4 regions of the Comamonas sp. MYb69 genome follow, and region 1 is predicted to be linked to each of the others. Evidence: predicted binding sites of a transcription regulator. Region 1 holds the regulator's gene; each other region holds the start of a gene.
The links. The regulator sigma-54, encoded in region 1, starts transcription at its own class of promoters, with help from an activator protein. The targets are predictions, from matches to a motif close to TGGCANGNAANCTGCTTT.
Positions count from the first base shown of each region.

Region 2: a site for sigma-54 is predicted at 1,510-1,527, ahead of WH303_RS05780 (urease accessory protein UreD). Genes of this name have one in related genera too.
Region 3: a site for sigma-54 is predicted at 1,713-1,730, ahead of glnA (type I glutamate--ammonia ligase). Genes of this name have one in related genera too.
Region 4: a site for sigma-54 is predicted at 2,222-2,239, ahead of WH303_RS00285 (pilin). Genes of this name have one in related genera too.

Region 1 covers NZ_JBBGZG010000020.1:45,159-48,959, reverse strand. The annotation lists gene WH303_RS22055 (aspartyl/asparaginyl beta-hydroxylase domain-containing protein) at 1-454, shown strand, start outside; gene WH303_RS22050 (RNA polymerase factor sigma-54) at 528-2,135, opposite strand; gene lptB (LPS export ABC transporter ATP-binding protein) at 2,241-3,017, opposite strand; gene lptA (lipopolysaccharide transport periplasmic protein LptA) at 3,041-3,709, opposite strand.
Region 2 covers NZ_JBBGZG010000003.1:341,719-345,519, reverse strand. The annotation lists gene ureC (urease subunit alpha) at 1-43, opposite strand, end outside; gene WH303_RS05795 (urease subunit beta) at 87-395, opposite strand; gene WH303_RS05790 (HupE/UreJ family protein) at 410-1,018, opposite strand; gene WH303_RS05785 (urease subunit gamma) at 1,053-1,355, opposite strand; gene WH303_RS05780 (urease accessory protein UreD) at 1,617-2,447, shown strand; gene WH303_RS05775 (SCO family protein) at 2,481-3,089, opposite strand; gene cyoE (heme o synthase) at 3,097-3,801, opposite strand, start outside.
Region 3 covers NZ_JBBGZG010000010.1:3,608-7,408, reverse strand. The annotation lists gene glnA (type I glutamate--ammonia ligase) at 250-1,665, opposite strand; gene WH303_RS14585 (EI24 domain-containing protein) at 2,066-2,980, opposite strand; gene WH303_RS14580 (sterol desaturase family protein) at 3,063-3,801, opposite strand, start outside.
Region 4 covers NZ_JBBGZG010000001.1:54,894-58,694, reverse strand. The annotation lists gene WH303_RS00290 (phosphatase PAP2 family protein) at 1-1,578, opposite strand, end outside; gene WH303_RS00285 (pilin) at 1,653-2,156, opposite strand; gene WH303_RS00280 (FHA domain-containing protein) at 2,468-3,148, opposite strand; gene WH303_RS00275 (TerC family protein) at 3,415-3,801, opposite strand, start outside.

The DNA.
Region 1 (3,801 bases):
CCTGCACCGCGACCCCTATGCCGGCTCGCTGCGCTACCACCTGGCTGTGCTGGCGCCCAATGACGACCGCTGCATGATCGAGGTCGATGGCACGCCCTACAGCTGGCGCGAGGGCGAAGGCGTGATCTTTGACGAGACCTTCATGCACTGGGCCGAGAACCGCTCCGAAGGCAACCGCATCGTGCTGTTCTGCGATGTCGAGCGCCCGATGACCAATGGCTTTGCACAGTGGCTCAACCGCTGGCTGGGCACGCATGTGGTGGCTGCTGCCAGCTCGCCCAACAACGAAGGCGATCCGCGCGGCTTCATCAGCCGCATCTTCAAGATCTCGTTCTACATGGGCCAGTACCGCCGCCGCTTCAAGGCCTGGAACAAGACGGCCTACAAGTTCACCAAGTTCGGCCTGATGCTCGCCGCTCTGGCCTTGTTCATCTGGTGGCTGTGGCCGAAGTAAATCGGCAGCTTCCACAAGCGAAAACCGCAGTGCCCAGGCAGCTGCGGTTTTTTTATGGTGGCTGAGACTTTGGCTACAGCGCCTTGCGCAAGCTGGCGGGCGGGATGCGCATGGCCTCGCGGTACTTGGCCACCGTGCGGCGCGCGCATTCAATGCCCTGGGCCTGCAGCAGATCGGCGATCTTTGCATCCGACAGCGGCTTCTTGGCGCTTTCCTCATCCAGCAGCTGCTTGATCAGCGCCTTGACGGCCGTGCTCGACGCACTGCCCCCGGTCTCGGTGCCCAGGCCCGAGCCAAAGAAGTACTTGAGCTCAAACGTGCCCTGCGGCGTGGCCATGTACTTGGCCGTGGTCACGCGGCTGATGGTGGATTCGTGCAGGCCCAGCTCATCGGCAATCTCGCGCAGCACCATGGGGCGCATCGCCAGCTCGCCATGCACAAAGAAATTGCGCTGGCGTTCGACGATGGCCTGCGAGACGCGCAAGATGGTGTCAAAGCGCTGCTGGATGTTCTTGATGAACCAGCGCGCCTCCTGCAGCCGCTGCTGCAGCGCGCCATGGCCTTCGCTGCCCTTGTGGCTGCGCAAGGCATTGGCGTAGACATCCTGCACGCGCAGGCGCGGCATCACCTCGGCATTGAGCTGCACGCTGAAACCGGGCACCGGCAGGCCGCGCTCATTGCTGGGTCGCACGATGACATCGGGGATGATGGTGTTGCGGTCCACATCGGCATAGGGCCGGCCGGGGCGGGGTTCGAGCTTGGCGATCAGCGCCAGCGCGCTGCGCACCGCCGCCTCGTTGCAACCGGTCAGCTGCACCAGCTTGCGCACATCACGGCGCGCCAGCAGATCAAGGGACTCCTGGCAGACCAGCAAGGCGGTCTCCAGCGCCAGCGCATCGGCCTCGGGCGTGTCCGAGCCCTCTTCATCCAACAGGCGCTGCTGGGCCTTGATCTGCAGCTGCATGCACTCGGACAGGTTGCGCGCGCCCACACCAATCGGATCCAGGCTTTGCAGCAAGCGCAGCGCCACGGTCAGGTGGTGCAGCAGCGCCTCGTAGCGCTCGGGGTCCGAAGCATCGCCAAAGCTTTGCGCGAGCTCGGCCAGCGTTTCTTCGAGGTAGCCGTCGTCGTTCAGCGATTCGATCAGAAAGTAGAGCGCGGCCCGGTCTTCCTGGCACAGGCGCAGCGACAAGGCCTGGCGGTGCAGCACATCCTGCAGGCTCAGGTGCTCGCTGCGCCGGTCGGACATCGGCGTCTCGTCGTCGTCATCGCCTGCGCTGGAGCGGGCGGGCAGATCGCCGCCCCACTCTTCCCAGTCCGATGCCGAATCGCCGGTAGCGGCCTCGGCATCGACGCCGGTTTCCTTGCCCGCAGCAAAATCCAGCGGCAGGTCGGAGGTTCCGGGCTCGAAATCGCTGCTGTTGCTGGTGTCGGCGCTGGCAGCAGTATCGGCAGCCTTGTCGGCTGCTTCTGCAGCTTCGGCAGATTCAGCGGCTTCTTTACCGGCTTCGGCCTCGGGGGCCTCATCGCCCTCGCGCTCCAGAAACGGGTTTTCGTCGAGCATCTGCTCGACTTCCTGCGTCAGCTCCTGCGTGGACAGCTGCAGCAGGCGGATCGACTGCTGCAGCTGGGGCGTCAGGGTCAGGTTCTGCGATACGCGCAGCGACAGCGACGGCATCATGGCTGCGCCTTTGCAGCGGCTGCGGCAGTTGGCAACAGATCAGCCCTACCGGGCCCGCAGCGCAGGTCGGTAGCTTGGCTGGCACGCCCGCCAAGGCGTGCGGTGTCACATACGGAAATGTTCACCCAGATACACCCTCCGGACCTCTGCGTTCTCCACAATCTCTTGCGGCGTCCCGGCGGCCAGCACCTTGCCATCGCTGATGATGCAGGCATGGTCACAGATACCCAGGGTTTCGCGCACATTGTGGTCGGTGATCAGCACACCAATGCCGCGCTCCTTGAGGAAGGCGACAATGCGCTGGATCTCGATCACGGCGATGGGGTCGATGCCGGCGAAGGGCTCATCGAGCAAGATGAAACGGGGCTGGGTGGCCAGCGCACGGGCGATCTCGACGCGGCGGCGCTCGCCCCCGGACAGCGCCACCGACGGTGACTCGCGCAGGTGCTCGACCCGCAGCTCCTGCAGCAGCGCGGTGAGCTGGCGCTCGACCTCGGCACGCGAGAGCGGCTTGCCATGCTCATCCTTTTGCAGCTCCAGCACGGCGCGCACATTGTCCTGCACGCTGAGCTTGCGAAAGATCGAGGCTTCCTGCGGCAGGTAGGACAGGCCCAGCTGCGAGCGCTGGTGGATCGGCATATTGGCTACCGACTGCCCATCGATGCGGATATCCCCGCCATCGCTGCGTACCAGGCCCACGATCATGTAGAACGAGGTGGTCTTGCCCGCGCCATTAGGGCCGAGCAAACCCACCACTTCGCCCTTGCGCACCGACAGCGATACATCCTTGACCACCTTGCGGCTGCCGTAGGACTTCTCCAGGTGCAAGACCTCCAGCTGGCTGCGGTGGTCGCTGTTGGCGACCCGGGCATTGACGGAAATGGTCGACGAGTTTTCTGCCACGGTTACTTGGCTCCGTCGTTCAGTTGGGTGCTGGGGCGCAATGGCGTCTTGTCATCGGCAGCGGGCTTGGCCGGGGCGCTGGCCTTGTCGTCCGCCTTGCCGTCGGCCTTGGGCGTCAGGATCACGCGCACGCGGTCCTTCTTGGGCGCGCCGGGCTTGGGATCGGCCGCCGCCTGGGCACCCTTCTGGCCGGAGACAGTGAAGGTGTCGCTCAGGTTGTTGTAGACGATCAGCGGGCCACTGACCTGGTCGGTCAACGTGGTCTCGCGGTAGCGGCGCAGCTCGCCGCGGCGCTCAAAGTGCACGGTGTCGTCGCGGCCGTTATAGGTGATGACCTCGCCTTCGCCTTCGACGAACTCGTCGGGCGCGCCAGGGGCGGAATCCCGCTTTTGGCGGAAGAACGCGAGCTTGCCCGGCGCAGCGGTGACCACGCCGTGCTGGAAGCCGTCGCGGTCCTGGCTCACGGTCAGCTGCGCGCCACGGATGATGATGGTGCCCTTGGTCACCACCACATTGCCCGTGAAGACACTGGTCTGCTTGAGTTCATCGTGGCGGCCATCGTCCGCCTCGATGTTCATGGGCTTGGTGCGGTCTGCACGCTCGGCGTGCGACAGCAGCGGCACGGCCAGGGCCACTGCCACCAACAAAGTGTTAAAAATACGGTGTCTCATAAGGCATGAATCTTGCTCTGCCCCATTGTAGCCATGCTGGAGCGTTGGGCCGTTTTTGGCACAAAAAAGCCCGCGCGTGCGGGCTTTGTCTA
Region 2 (3,801 bases), on a different contig from region 1:
GCCCATAGGTTTCTGCGTATGCGCGTCTGTCCATTGTTGCCATCAGAACCATCCTGTCTTAGAACGCTGGCACAGCATGCCGGGCCTCATTCCAGCGCCCCTTGCACCAGGCCGCGAAAGCCGTAGATCTGCCGGTCGCCGCCCAGGTCCACCAGCTCCACCGTACGCTGCTGGCCCGGCTCAAAGCGCACCGCCATGCCGCTGGCAATATGCAGGCGCATGCCATGGGCCGCCTGGCGGTCAAAGACCAGGCCGGCATTGGTCTCGGCAAAGTGGTAGTGCGAGCCGACCTGGATAGGCCGGTCGCTGGCGTTGTGCACCACCACGGTGGTGGTGCGGCGCCCCGGGTTCAGCACATGTTCGCCGTCATCCAGCAGCAGTTCACCTGGGATCATCGTGCTGCTCCTCGTCAGGCCAGGCGCGTCAGCATGGCTGCGCCCAAGACCGCGGTGGCGCCGCCCGCCAGCTTGGCCAGCCAGCGGTGGCGCTGCATCAGGGCCTTGCCCAGCACCATGCCGCCGACATGCAGCAGGGCCGAGCCCAGCGCCATGCCCGCCAAGGCACCCACAGAGGCCCAGCCTGTATCCGCTGCCAGTTCGAACCCATGGGCTGCGCCATGGAAAAACGCAAACACACCCGCCAGCGCAGCGGCCAGCACCCAGGGCATCTGCTTTTGCACTGCTACCAACAGGCCCAGCACCAAGACGGACGCAGCAATCATCGGCTCCACACCCGGCACCCACAGGCCCGCAAAACCCGCCAACGCCCCCGCTACCAGCAGGGCCACAAAGGCGGCCGGTGCGCGCCAGGCGGGCGTCACCGTCAGCGCACTCCAGGCGCCCACGGCCAGCATGGCCGCCATATGGTCCGCGCCGGTAAACGGGTGGGCAAAGGCATGGCCAAAGCTGCTCAAAAAGCCATGGTGGCCGCCGCCGTCGCTGCCCACATGGGCGAGTGCGGACAGCGGCAAGGCGGCAGCGGCAGCCGCCACGGTGGCAGAGAGTTTCTTGAAGTTCATGGTGCTAGGCTTGCGCAAGGGAAAAGATGGGGATTCAGACAATGGGCTCATGCACGGTGACGAGCTTGGTGCCATCGGGAAAGGTCGCCTCGATCTGGATATCGGCAATCATCTCGGGGATGCCCTCCATCACATCGGCGCGCGTGAGCACCGTGCGGCCAGCGCTCATCAGCTGGGCAACGGTCTTGCCATCGCGCGCGCCCTCCATCACAAAGGCGCTGATCAGCGCCACCGCCTCGGGGTAGTTCAGCTTGAGCCCCCGGGCCAGGCGCCGCTCGGCCAGCAAGGCGGCGGTAAAGATCAGCAGCTTGTCTTTTTCGCGAGGTGTCAGTTCCATACCTAGTGCAAAGCAAGGCACATGCCAAGGGGCTGCAGCGGCAGAGCATGCACGCTTTCCGTGCTGCATCCTCTGCTCCTTGCACCACAAGCATGCAGACCTGCCGTTCATGCACCAATTCAGCACAGCCAGCACCCCAGGGCGGTGCAGTTCCTGGCACGTGGATTGCAAAACCCCAGCCATGTCTTGTGCACCCTACTCACCTCCGATCCCGGCCCTTGGGCCCTGCTGGCCAGCGGGCATTCAGCACCAGCCGCAGCCATGAGCTGGCATGCCCAACTAGACCTGCGCTACGGCCAGCAAGCCGGCAAGACCTCGGTGCAGTTCAGCCACGATGGCCCGCTGCGCATTCTCAAAAGCCTCTACCCCGAAGGCCCAGGCATTTGCCACAACGTGCTGGTGCACCCGCCCGGTGGCCTGGTGGGGGGCGATGTGCTGGATATCTCGGTCGAGGTGGCGGCAGGCGCGCATGCGCTCATCACCACGCCGGGCGCGACGCGCTTTTACAAGAGCAATGGCCAGCCGGCCTTGCAGCGCACCCGCCTTAAGCTGCAGGCCGGCGCCCGGCTGGAATGGCTGCCGCTGGAGGCCATTGCCTACAATGCCTGCGACGCGGCCAATGAGCTGCAGATGGCGCTGGCACCGGGTGCAGAGCTGCTGACCTGGGACATCACCGCGCTGGGCCTGCCGCTGGCCGGCCAGCCCTTTACCCAGGGCGTGTTTTCACAGCACATCGCCTGGCCGGGGCATTTTCTGGAGCGTGGCCGCATCCGGGCCGATGATGGGCTGCTGCTCAACGGCCAGCTGGGCCTGGCGGGCCAGCGCTGCATGGGCAGCCTGCTCTATGCCAGCGGCTCACCGATCACCCGCGCGCAACGCGAAGCGCTGCTGGAGAGCACCCAACTGTTGCTGGAAGCCGCGCCTGCAGAGGTCATGGCTGGCGTGACTGCGCCGAATGAGCACATGCTGGTGCTGCGTGGTCTGGCGCCCGTGGTGGAGCCCGCTATGCAGCTGTGGAAGACGGTCTGGGGCCACTGGCGCAGCAGCCTCTGGGGCTTGCCAGCGCAGCGGCCGCGTATCTGGTCGATGTAAGACCTGTTCAAAGGGGCTGCTTGCCCCGCGCGATTAAGCGCCGTCGATCAGCTGTTCGATATCCTTGGCGAGCGTATCGACCGGGGTGCCATAGCGGCTGTACAAACGCAGGCGGCCTTCCGGGTCGAAGATGTAGTCGCCCGCGGTATGGTCCATCGTGTAGCTGCCCGGGGTCTGGCCCTCGACCCGCTTGTAGTAAACCTTGAAGTCCTTGGCCATCTTGGCCGTTTCCTCGTCGCTGCCGCGCAGCGCCAGAAAGCTGGGGTCAAAGTTGGCCAGGTAGGCCTGCAGAATCTCGGGCGTGTCGCGGGAGGGATCGACCGAGGCAAAGATCACCTGCAGCTTGTCACCCTTGGCGCCGAGCTTTTGCTTGACGGCGGCCAGGTCACCCAGAGTGGTCGGGCAGACATCGGGGCACTGGGTAAAGCCAAAGAACACCAGCACGACCTTGCCCTTGAAATCCGCCATGCTGCGGCGCTGGCCATGCTGGTCGGGCATGGAGAAGTCCTGCCCATACTCCTTGCTGCCGGTCAGGTCGATGGCGTTGAAATCGGCCTTGGATTTGCAGGCGGTGAGGACACCGGCGGTCGAGGCCAGCATGGCCGAGCCCGCCAGCCAGCGAAGGGCATTGCGCTTGTTCATTGCAGATTTACCAGCTCACATAGTGGTCCACCAACAGCGCCACAAACAGCAGGCTGAGGTAGACCAGCGAAAAACGGAAAGTCTTGCGCGCCAGCGCATCGGAGTAATTGCGCCACAGCGCAAAGGCATAGCCAAAGAACCCGGCACCCAGCACGACTGCGGCCACCAGGTAGATCCAGGAGCTCATCTGGATGATGAAGGGCAGCAGGCCGGCGGCAAACAAGACCACGGTGTAGAGCAAGACCTGCACGCGGGTGTAATAGTTCCCATGGGTGACCGGCAGCATCGGCAGGCCGGACTTGCGGTAGTCCTCGACCCGGTACAGCGCCAGCGCCCAGAAGTGCGGCGGCGTCCACAGGAAGATGATCAGGAACAGCAACAGTGCCTGGGGCGAGACATCGCCGGTCATCGCGGCCCAGCCCAGCACGGGGGGCATGGCGCCCGATGCGCCACCGATCACGATGTTCTGCGGCGTCAGCGGCTTGAGGATCACCGTGTAGATGACGGCATAACCGACAAAGGTCGCAAAGGTCAGCCACATGGTGATGGCATTGATCCAGACGATCAAAATGGCCGAGCCGGCGATGCACAGCCCGGCAGAAAACATCAGGGTCTGCAGGTTGGACAGCTCGCCGCGCGCGGTGGGGCGCCAGGCGGTGCGCTTCATGCGCGCATCGATGCTTTGCTCGACCAGGCAGTTGAAGGCCGCTGC
Region 3 (3,801 bases), on a different contig from region 1:
TCACTCCACTTTGCCCGTATGTCCGTGACAGCCCGTTAGCGGCTTTGCACGATGGCCCCTCTCTGCAACCTGCAGTGTAGCTACAAAGGAGGCCGATCATGCCGAACAGTTCCTGCTGTTACAGATTCACCCCTGTCCGGGCATGCCCCCTGCCCCGAGAGCACGCATAAAAAAAGGCCTGCCACCTTCGCAGGTCGGCAGGCCGTTTTGCCCAAAGGGCCAGGCCACAAGGGCCTGGCCAGCAGGGGCTTACAGCGAGTAGTACATGTCGTATTCGACAGGGTGCACGGCTTGGCGGAAGCGGGTCACTTCGCCCATCTTCAGCTCGATGTAGGCGTCCAGCATGCTGTCGCTGAACACGCCGCCCTTGGTCAGGAACGCGCGGTCGGCATCCAGTGCTTCCAAGGCCTGGTCCAGGCTGTGGCACACGGTAGGCACCAGCTTGTCTTCCTCTGGAGGCAGATGGTACAGATCCTTGGTGGCAGCTTCACCCGGATGGATCTTGTTTTCCACGCCGTCCAGACCGGCCATCAACAGCGCTGCGAAGCCCAGGTAGGGGTTCATCAGGGGATCGGGGAAACGTGCTTCCACGCGGCGGCCCTTGGGGTTGCTCACGTAAGGAATACGGATCGATGCCGAGCGGTTCTTGGCCGAGTAAGCCAGCTTCACAGGCGCTTCGAAACCAGGAACCAGGCGCTTGTAGCTGTTGGTGCCAGGGTTGGTGATGGCGTTCAGTGCACGGGCGTGCTTGATGATGCCGCCGATGTAGTACAGCGCGAAATCGGACAGACCGGCATAGCCGTCACCGGCGAACAGGTTCTTGCCGTCTTTCCACACGGACTGGTGCACGTGCATGCCCGAGCCGTTGTCGCCCGAGTATGGCTTAGGCATGAAGGTCGCGGTCTTGCCGTAGGTGTCTGCCACGTTCCAGATCACGTACTTTTGCACCTGGGTCCAGTCCGCACGTTCCACCAGGGTGGAGAAACGGGTGCCCAGTTCGTTCTGGCCAGCGCCCGCCACTTCGTGGTGGAACACTTCAACCGGGATGCCCAGCGATTCGAGCAGCAGGGACATTTCAGCGCGCATGTCCTGGGTGCTGTCAACAGGAGGCACGGGGAAGTAGCCGCCCTTGACGCGTGGACGGTGGCCACGGTTGCCGTTGTCGAACTTGGCGCCGCTGTTCCAGGGTGCTTCGTACTCTTCGATGTCGAAGAAAGGGTTGTTGGGTTCGGTGCTCCAACGCACGCCGTCGAAGATGAAGAATTCTGGCTCTGGACCGAAGTAGGCGGTGTCGCCCAGGCCCGATGCCTTCAGGTAGGCTTCTGCGCGCTTGGCCACCGAACGTGGATCGCGGTCATAGGCCTTGCCATCACCGGGCTCGATCACGTCGCACTGCAGGAACATCGTGGTTTCGTCAAAGAACGGATCGATGTTGGCGGTGTTGGGATCGGGCATCAGCAGCATGTCGGATGCTTCGATACCCTTCCAGCCAGCGATGGAGGAGCCATCAAACGCGTGGCCCGAGGTGAACTTGTCTTCGTCAAAGTGCGAGATAGGCACCGTGACGTGCTGTTCCTTGCCACGGGTGTCGGTGAAACGCAGATCAACGAACTTGACCTCGTTCTCGTCCAACATGCTCATCACATCTGCAACGCTCTTGGCCATCTAATGCTCCAAAGAAAATCGTGAATAAAAAGGGCTGTGCCAAGACTAAAGCAGTTTACGTGCCAGTTTTGTGACATGCCCATGCCGACCAGAAAATGCGGGCCCGCCAGAACGCGATCGCAGCCGGACTGTGCCCAATGCCAGACTGTACCGCGCTTTTGGCCTGGGCCTCCGAGGGGCGACGAGGATTTTGCATCCCACCGCCCAGATCCGTGCAGACCAGGGCCTGCATTGCCGAGCAAGCACCAAGATGGTGCAAAACTAACAGCACTTTATGCGGATGGCGCACATGCACCAAAATAGTTATTTATGCACCACATTGGTGCGTAGGCGGCTGAGGCACTGGCCGAGCCCATTGGCACATGCCCTGCTCCGCGCCCTTCCCTCTTTGAAGAGGTTCTTACTTGGGCTCCGTGCCATCGGCCAGCAAGCCGGCATCGGATGTATCGGCCACGAGCGGCTCCGCCACCGGCGGCTGCGGCTGCGCGCCCAGGTCGCCATTCTCGATCCGCAGCTGCTGCAGCGCGGCCAGGCAGAAGTGGATGAACCACAGCGAGGAAAACGCAAAGGTGATGGCATAGATCCACACGGCAATGGGTATCAGCACGACAAAGCCAATGGTGAACACCATGCCCGAGGCCCAGACAACGCTGGGCGCAATGCCGATATAGCCCGAGATGATGCCCATCAGCAAGAGCGGCCAGCGGTGGCGCTGCAGCAGCGTGTCGCGCTCAGCCTTGCTGGCATGCTCGGCAAGGGCATCCACACTCATCACGCGGTAGGTCAGCCAGCCCCAGATGACGGGCGGCACAATCAGCACCAAAGGCGGGATCAGCCACAGCGGCATGGTGACGACAAAGGCCACAATGGCCACCGCCGAGGTGCTCAAGGCCCAGAGCACGCTGGTGACCAGACCCATGCCCTGCTTCTTCTCCAGCCGGGCAAAGCGCTGCTCGGTCACCATGTTGACCAGGGCCGGCGTCATCAAAAGCGCAATCACCAGCAGCGCGACCACCGCTGCCACCGGCGTGATCAGGATCAGCACCACAAAGGGCGCAATGCCGGCCGCAAAACCTTCGGTGCCACTGCTGCCAAACCAGCTGAATACCGTGCGCAGCCAGCCAATCGTCTCCACCCAGTGCTGCATCGTCGCCACGGCGCCCGACCAGTAAAAATAGCTCCAGCCACCCAAGGCCACCAGCATCACCACCAGTGGCAGCACCGACAGCAGCATGACCCGGGGCCGGAAACAATAGGCGGCGGCACGCCAGAAGGCATCAAACATCAGGCGGGAGCCCGCAGACGCGAGGGGCATGGGGTGAACTCCTTGTGTATCTGGGCGGGTGGCCAGGCTGGCGGGCCGCTCAGTGATTCGGTATCAAGCGGGTGTGCCGCACCTAGGCGCGGCCCAAAAGGCGCAGTACCCCACGCCATTGCTGGCTCCAAAAGCCGCGCCCGTAATCACGCAGCTGCCCTTGCCGGTTGGGCTGCACCTGGTCACGGATGCCGGTGGGGTCATAGCGTAGCTCAAAGTTGGCGGTGCCAAAAAGCATATCCCACCATGGCAGCAGCACACCAAAATTGCAGCCCCCCAAGCGGGTGCGCGGGGCAGCCTCGCCGGCTTTCACAGCGGTTTTGGGCGCGGCATTGTTGGCAGGCGACTCATGGCCGATGCCGATCGCATGGTGACGGCGGTGAAAACGCGGGCTGATCCACAGCCGCTCACCCAGGCGGCCAAACCACAGGCGCAGATTGGCATGCTGCAGGCTTTCGCTCAGCTGGGTGATCGCGACAATCGCCACAAACTGGCTGGGTGCGACACCGATCAACACGGCGACAAACACCAGAATACTGTCATGCACCAGGTCATCGAGCAGGTGGTTGCGGTTGTCGCTCCACATCGTCATCTGCTGCTGCGAATGGTGCAAGGCATGCAGGCGCCACCACCAGACAAACTGGTGCTGGCCCCGGTGGATCCAGTAGGCGACAAAGTCGAACACCACCAGGTAGATCAACAGGCTGACCCAGCCCAGGTCGGTCACGCCAGGCCAGAGCGCGTCCAGGTGCCAGGTCTCAAAGCCGCGCACGCGCAGCGCGCCCACCACCATGTCCCACAGCGGATCGATGGTAAAGAAC
Region 4 (3,801 bases), on a different contig from region 1:
AAAATATGCATACCAAAGCAACGGACGCTTTGTTCGCTCCGCGAGTAACCCGCCTAACCATGCTCCTAATGCCATCCCTCCCATATAAGTCATGAGCACTGTTTTAGCTGCCAAAGATGTACCGCCAAAGGTCACCCCTAGTGCTTTGGCATATACAACTTCGTAAACTAAACCTGCTAAGCCCGAAAAGAAGAAAATACCGACCAGCCAATGATTGCCTTTTAGCTCTTTCGGCAAAAAAACAGGTGCACGCCAAGCCTTATTGAGATGTGAATGCTTATTTTTTAATAACAGATCTTCGTTTGCATCACACTCATCCCAGACGCATCGAATAAATACAAACAATAATAAAATACCAAAACCCACGCTAAAAATGCTCATTATTTGAACCAGCCTAATATTTTCTTCCAAAAAAATTGGCCAAAAGCGTAGCAATATCATCCAAATGAAAAACGCAAATATTGCGCTTAATTGGATTTTCTTAGCCCAACTAGGTGCTTGCTGCCAACGTGGTGGATTCATCAAGCTCACACCCACAGCTGTAGCAAATGGGACTGCAATTACCAAATCTATTAGATAATGCTCCCCTAAGGCCAACGTTGCCCAAGCAGTACCTAAAAGAAAGAAAATTGACAATGCAAACAGAAACTTGCGCCTAAATGAGGCACAAATCATAAGAACCCATATAGCCCCAGATAGATGCATTGACGGCACTGCATTCCTAGCTGAACCTTGTACCGTAGCCATCACTGATGGTATATCTGTAATCCCTGGGATATTCGATGGGTAATTTGTCAAGCCATATACCGCTATTGGCCCTGTTGCGGGAAGCCACAAATAGCATATCCAAGCGATACCAAAAGGCAAGACAAGCATGCGCCAGCCATGAAGAGATCGAATTTTTTTTTCCCTAATTAGCATTGCAACCAATGGAAAAAATAACAGCGCAAGCAGTGAATAAATTACCACTGTCAGCGATCTTATCCAATTAGGTCCCTCATTGGCAACTTTCGCAATGAATTGCGAGAACCCACCAAATGCAGCATCTATTTTTATCAAATGATAATCATAGGTAAGAGGATATAACAAGACCCCATTACGAAGTGCGGCATTTGTTGCCACCCCCAAAGAAATTGTTGCAATCGTCAGCAATATGTATGTAGAAACCCACTCTGGTAAATTTTTCCTAGAAATAATATGAGCTACTATATAATAAATTGCCTTTATAAACAAACCCCACCCCAAGGGAATCGCAAATATATAAAACAGTGAATAAAATTGATAAGCTTCATCAGTCGCAAATATATAAAAAAAGACAAATACAAGCCCTATCACTGCAAAAATATTTCGACCTTTTACTCCCCATGGCAACCACCCAGCGATGGCGAAAAAAATTGCCCCCCCTGCCAAAGGAAAAGACCATTGAATAAAATGTCCAATTAGCGTCCTATCAACCCCCATAATGGTTGAAATATACGAATGACCGTAAAGCATCAAGTGCACTGATTCCGCTAACAGTGCCATAACTACAAATAATGTAGCCCATGCCCTCACTTCTTTCATATACATCTCAACCATATCCCTCGCCCTGATAAATTATTTATAAAAAAGAAAAGAGCGCAAAAGCGCTCTTTTTTAGTAGGCAATTAATTTTATTTGCATTCTGCGGGAGCGTATCGCGCAGCCAGCGAACCTGCGGTAGCACTCGCAAAACCTGCAGACGATGCCGAGGCTGCCATGCAGCGCCATGCAACATTATCAGCAGGAGGAGTGAACGAAGAAGTGCCTGTCGGCAATGCAGTGCCGATTGGTGCATTAGGAGTAACAATCAACGAACCACCACCTGCAGCACCAGTGGTAGTCATGGTGATGACACCGGTACCAGAAGCAATCGCCAGAGATGCCATATTTTTAGTGGCAGTCGGAGCAGTAAATCCAAATGCGTAACCGTCAGCATTCGAAGTTGGATTGCCCGAAGCCAAAACATCAGCGACTTGAACTTTTGCCGCAGAAACGGCAACCAAGCCTTCGGAAACACGCGCTCTCACCGTGTAGTCTTGGTACGCAGGCAGTGCCACCGCAGCCAAAATACCGATAATCGCCACAACGATCATCAGTTCAATCAGGGTGAAACCCTTTTGCATCTTACGCAGCATGTTGAATCCTCTCTATGTAACCAGTGATTAGGTAGCCTTGTCGAGCGACTTGGCGTGCATCACTTACAGCAATTGCTATGCCAACTTTTAGCGCCTACACATCTCGCGGTCTTGGCTGACAAAAATGCGGCGTTTTGTTAACTTATTGTGCAATACGTTCATAAATGTCAGCAAGTCGAGATTTCTGCCATTTTTGTCACCTGCATGTTGAGCGCGCATGCAATGCATAAGGGATGCACAAACAGAAACGGCACCCAAAGGTGCCGTCGCTGCTGTGTAGACCTGTCTACGCAAGTTCCAGGTTCAGGGTCTTAAGTCCAAAACTCATAAGCCATCCCCGCCAGCTCAATCCGATCCCCCTTGTGCATCGACAGCCCCACGCCATTGAGCGCCTGGCCATTGAGCACCACATCGGCCGAGCCATCGACCTTGGTGGCGATATAGCCCTTGCCCCGCTTGGTCAGCGCAGCGACGGCAATACCGGGGCGGCCGACGGTGGTGACGACCTTGGACAGAATGATGTCTTCGCTGGCGCCGCTGACGGCGCGCAGGTAGGGGCTGGGGGTGTAGGGCTGCTCTTCGGCAGGGGGGAAGTCGGCGGGGACCGTGGGGCTGTCTTCGCCGTGGTCGGCATGGGCGGGCTTGGCGGTCAGGCTGCCGGCTTCGCTGGCATGCATGTAATGGCTTTCGGGCACGAGCGAGTTCATCAAAAAGCGGATGCGGCATTTGCCGATGTCCAGCAGATCGCCGCTTTGCAGCACCTGGCGGCGCACCTTGAGGCCGTTGACCTTGGTGCCATTGGTGCTGCCCAGGTCTTCGACGACGACGATGCCGATCTTCTTCTCATAGGTGAAGGCCACATGCTCGCCGCTGACCGCCATGTCGGTCAGCACGATGTCGTTGGTGGAACGGCGCCCCAGGGTGGCCCTGGACTCCGTCAGCATGTAGTCCTGGATCACCACTCCATCTAATGAAACTATGAGTCTTGGCATATTGATAAACCTCGTCACGATTATATGCACATAAGCTATACAAATGACACTTTCGATACGCGGTTGACAAAGGATCACGATGTGTTGGGTGCTACCGGATTTTAGTTACGGGTTTACCCTTGATTCCCCTTGATGACTGATGCCGATCAATGCGTTGGCTGCTGCAGGCGCTCTTTCCCCTTGACGATGCACCCTCTCTGCAGCCCGGCGTAGAAATGCAAAAAGCGCCCGAAGGCGCTTTGTGTTGGGCTGAGAGGATCAGCCGCTCAGTGTGCAGGCGCGGTATTGCGCTTTTGCAGCCACAGGCCCAGGCCCACCACCAGGGCGGCGCCAGCGGCAGCTGCCAGGTAGTGCAGCGCAGGGTTGGCTGCTACAAAGCCGTGCAGCAGCTTGTCGTTCATGATGGTCTCGCCACCCACCCAACCGATGAGGCCAGCGCCCAGGATCACGATGACCGGGAAGCGCTCCATCAGCTTGATCATCAAGGTGGAGCCAAAGACCACCAGCGGGATCGAGATCGCCAGGCCCAGGATCAGCAGCAGCATATTGCCGCCGGCAGCTGCCGCCACGGCAATCACGTTGTCCAGGCTCATCACCAGGTCGGCGATCAGGATGGTGCGGATGGCGGCCATCATCGTGCCGGTGCCCTTGCC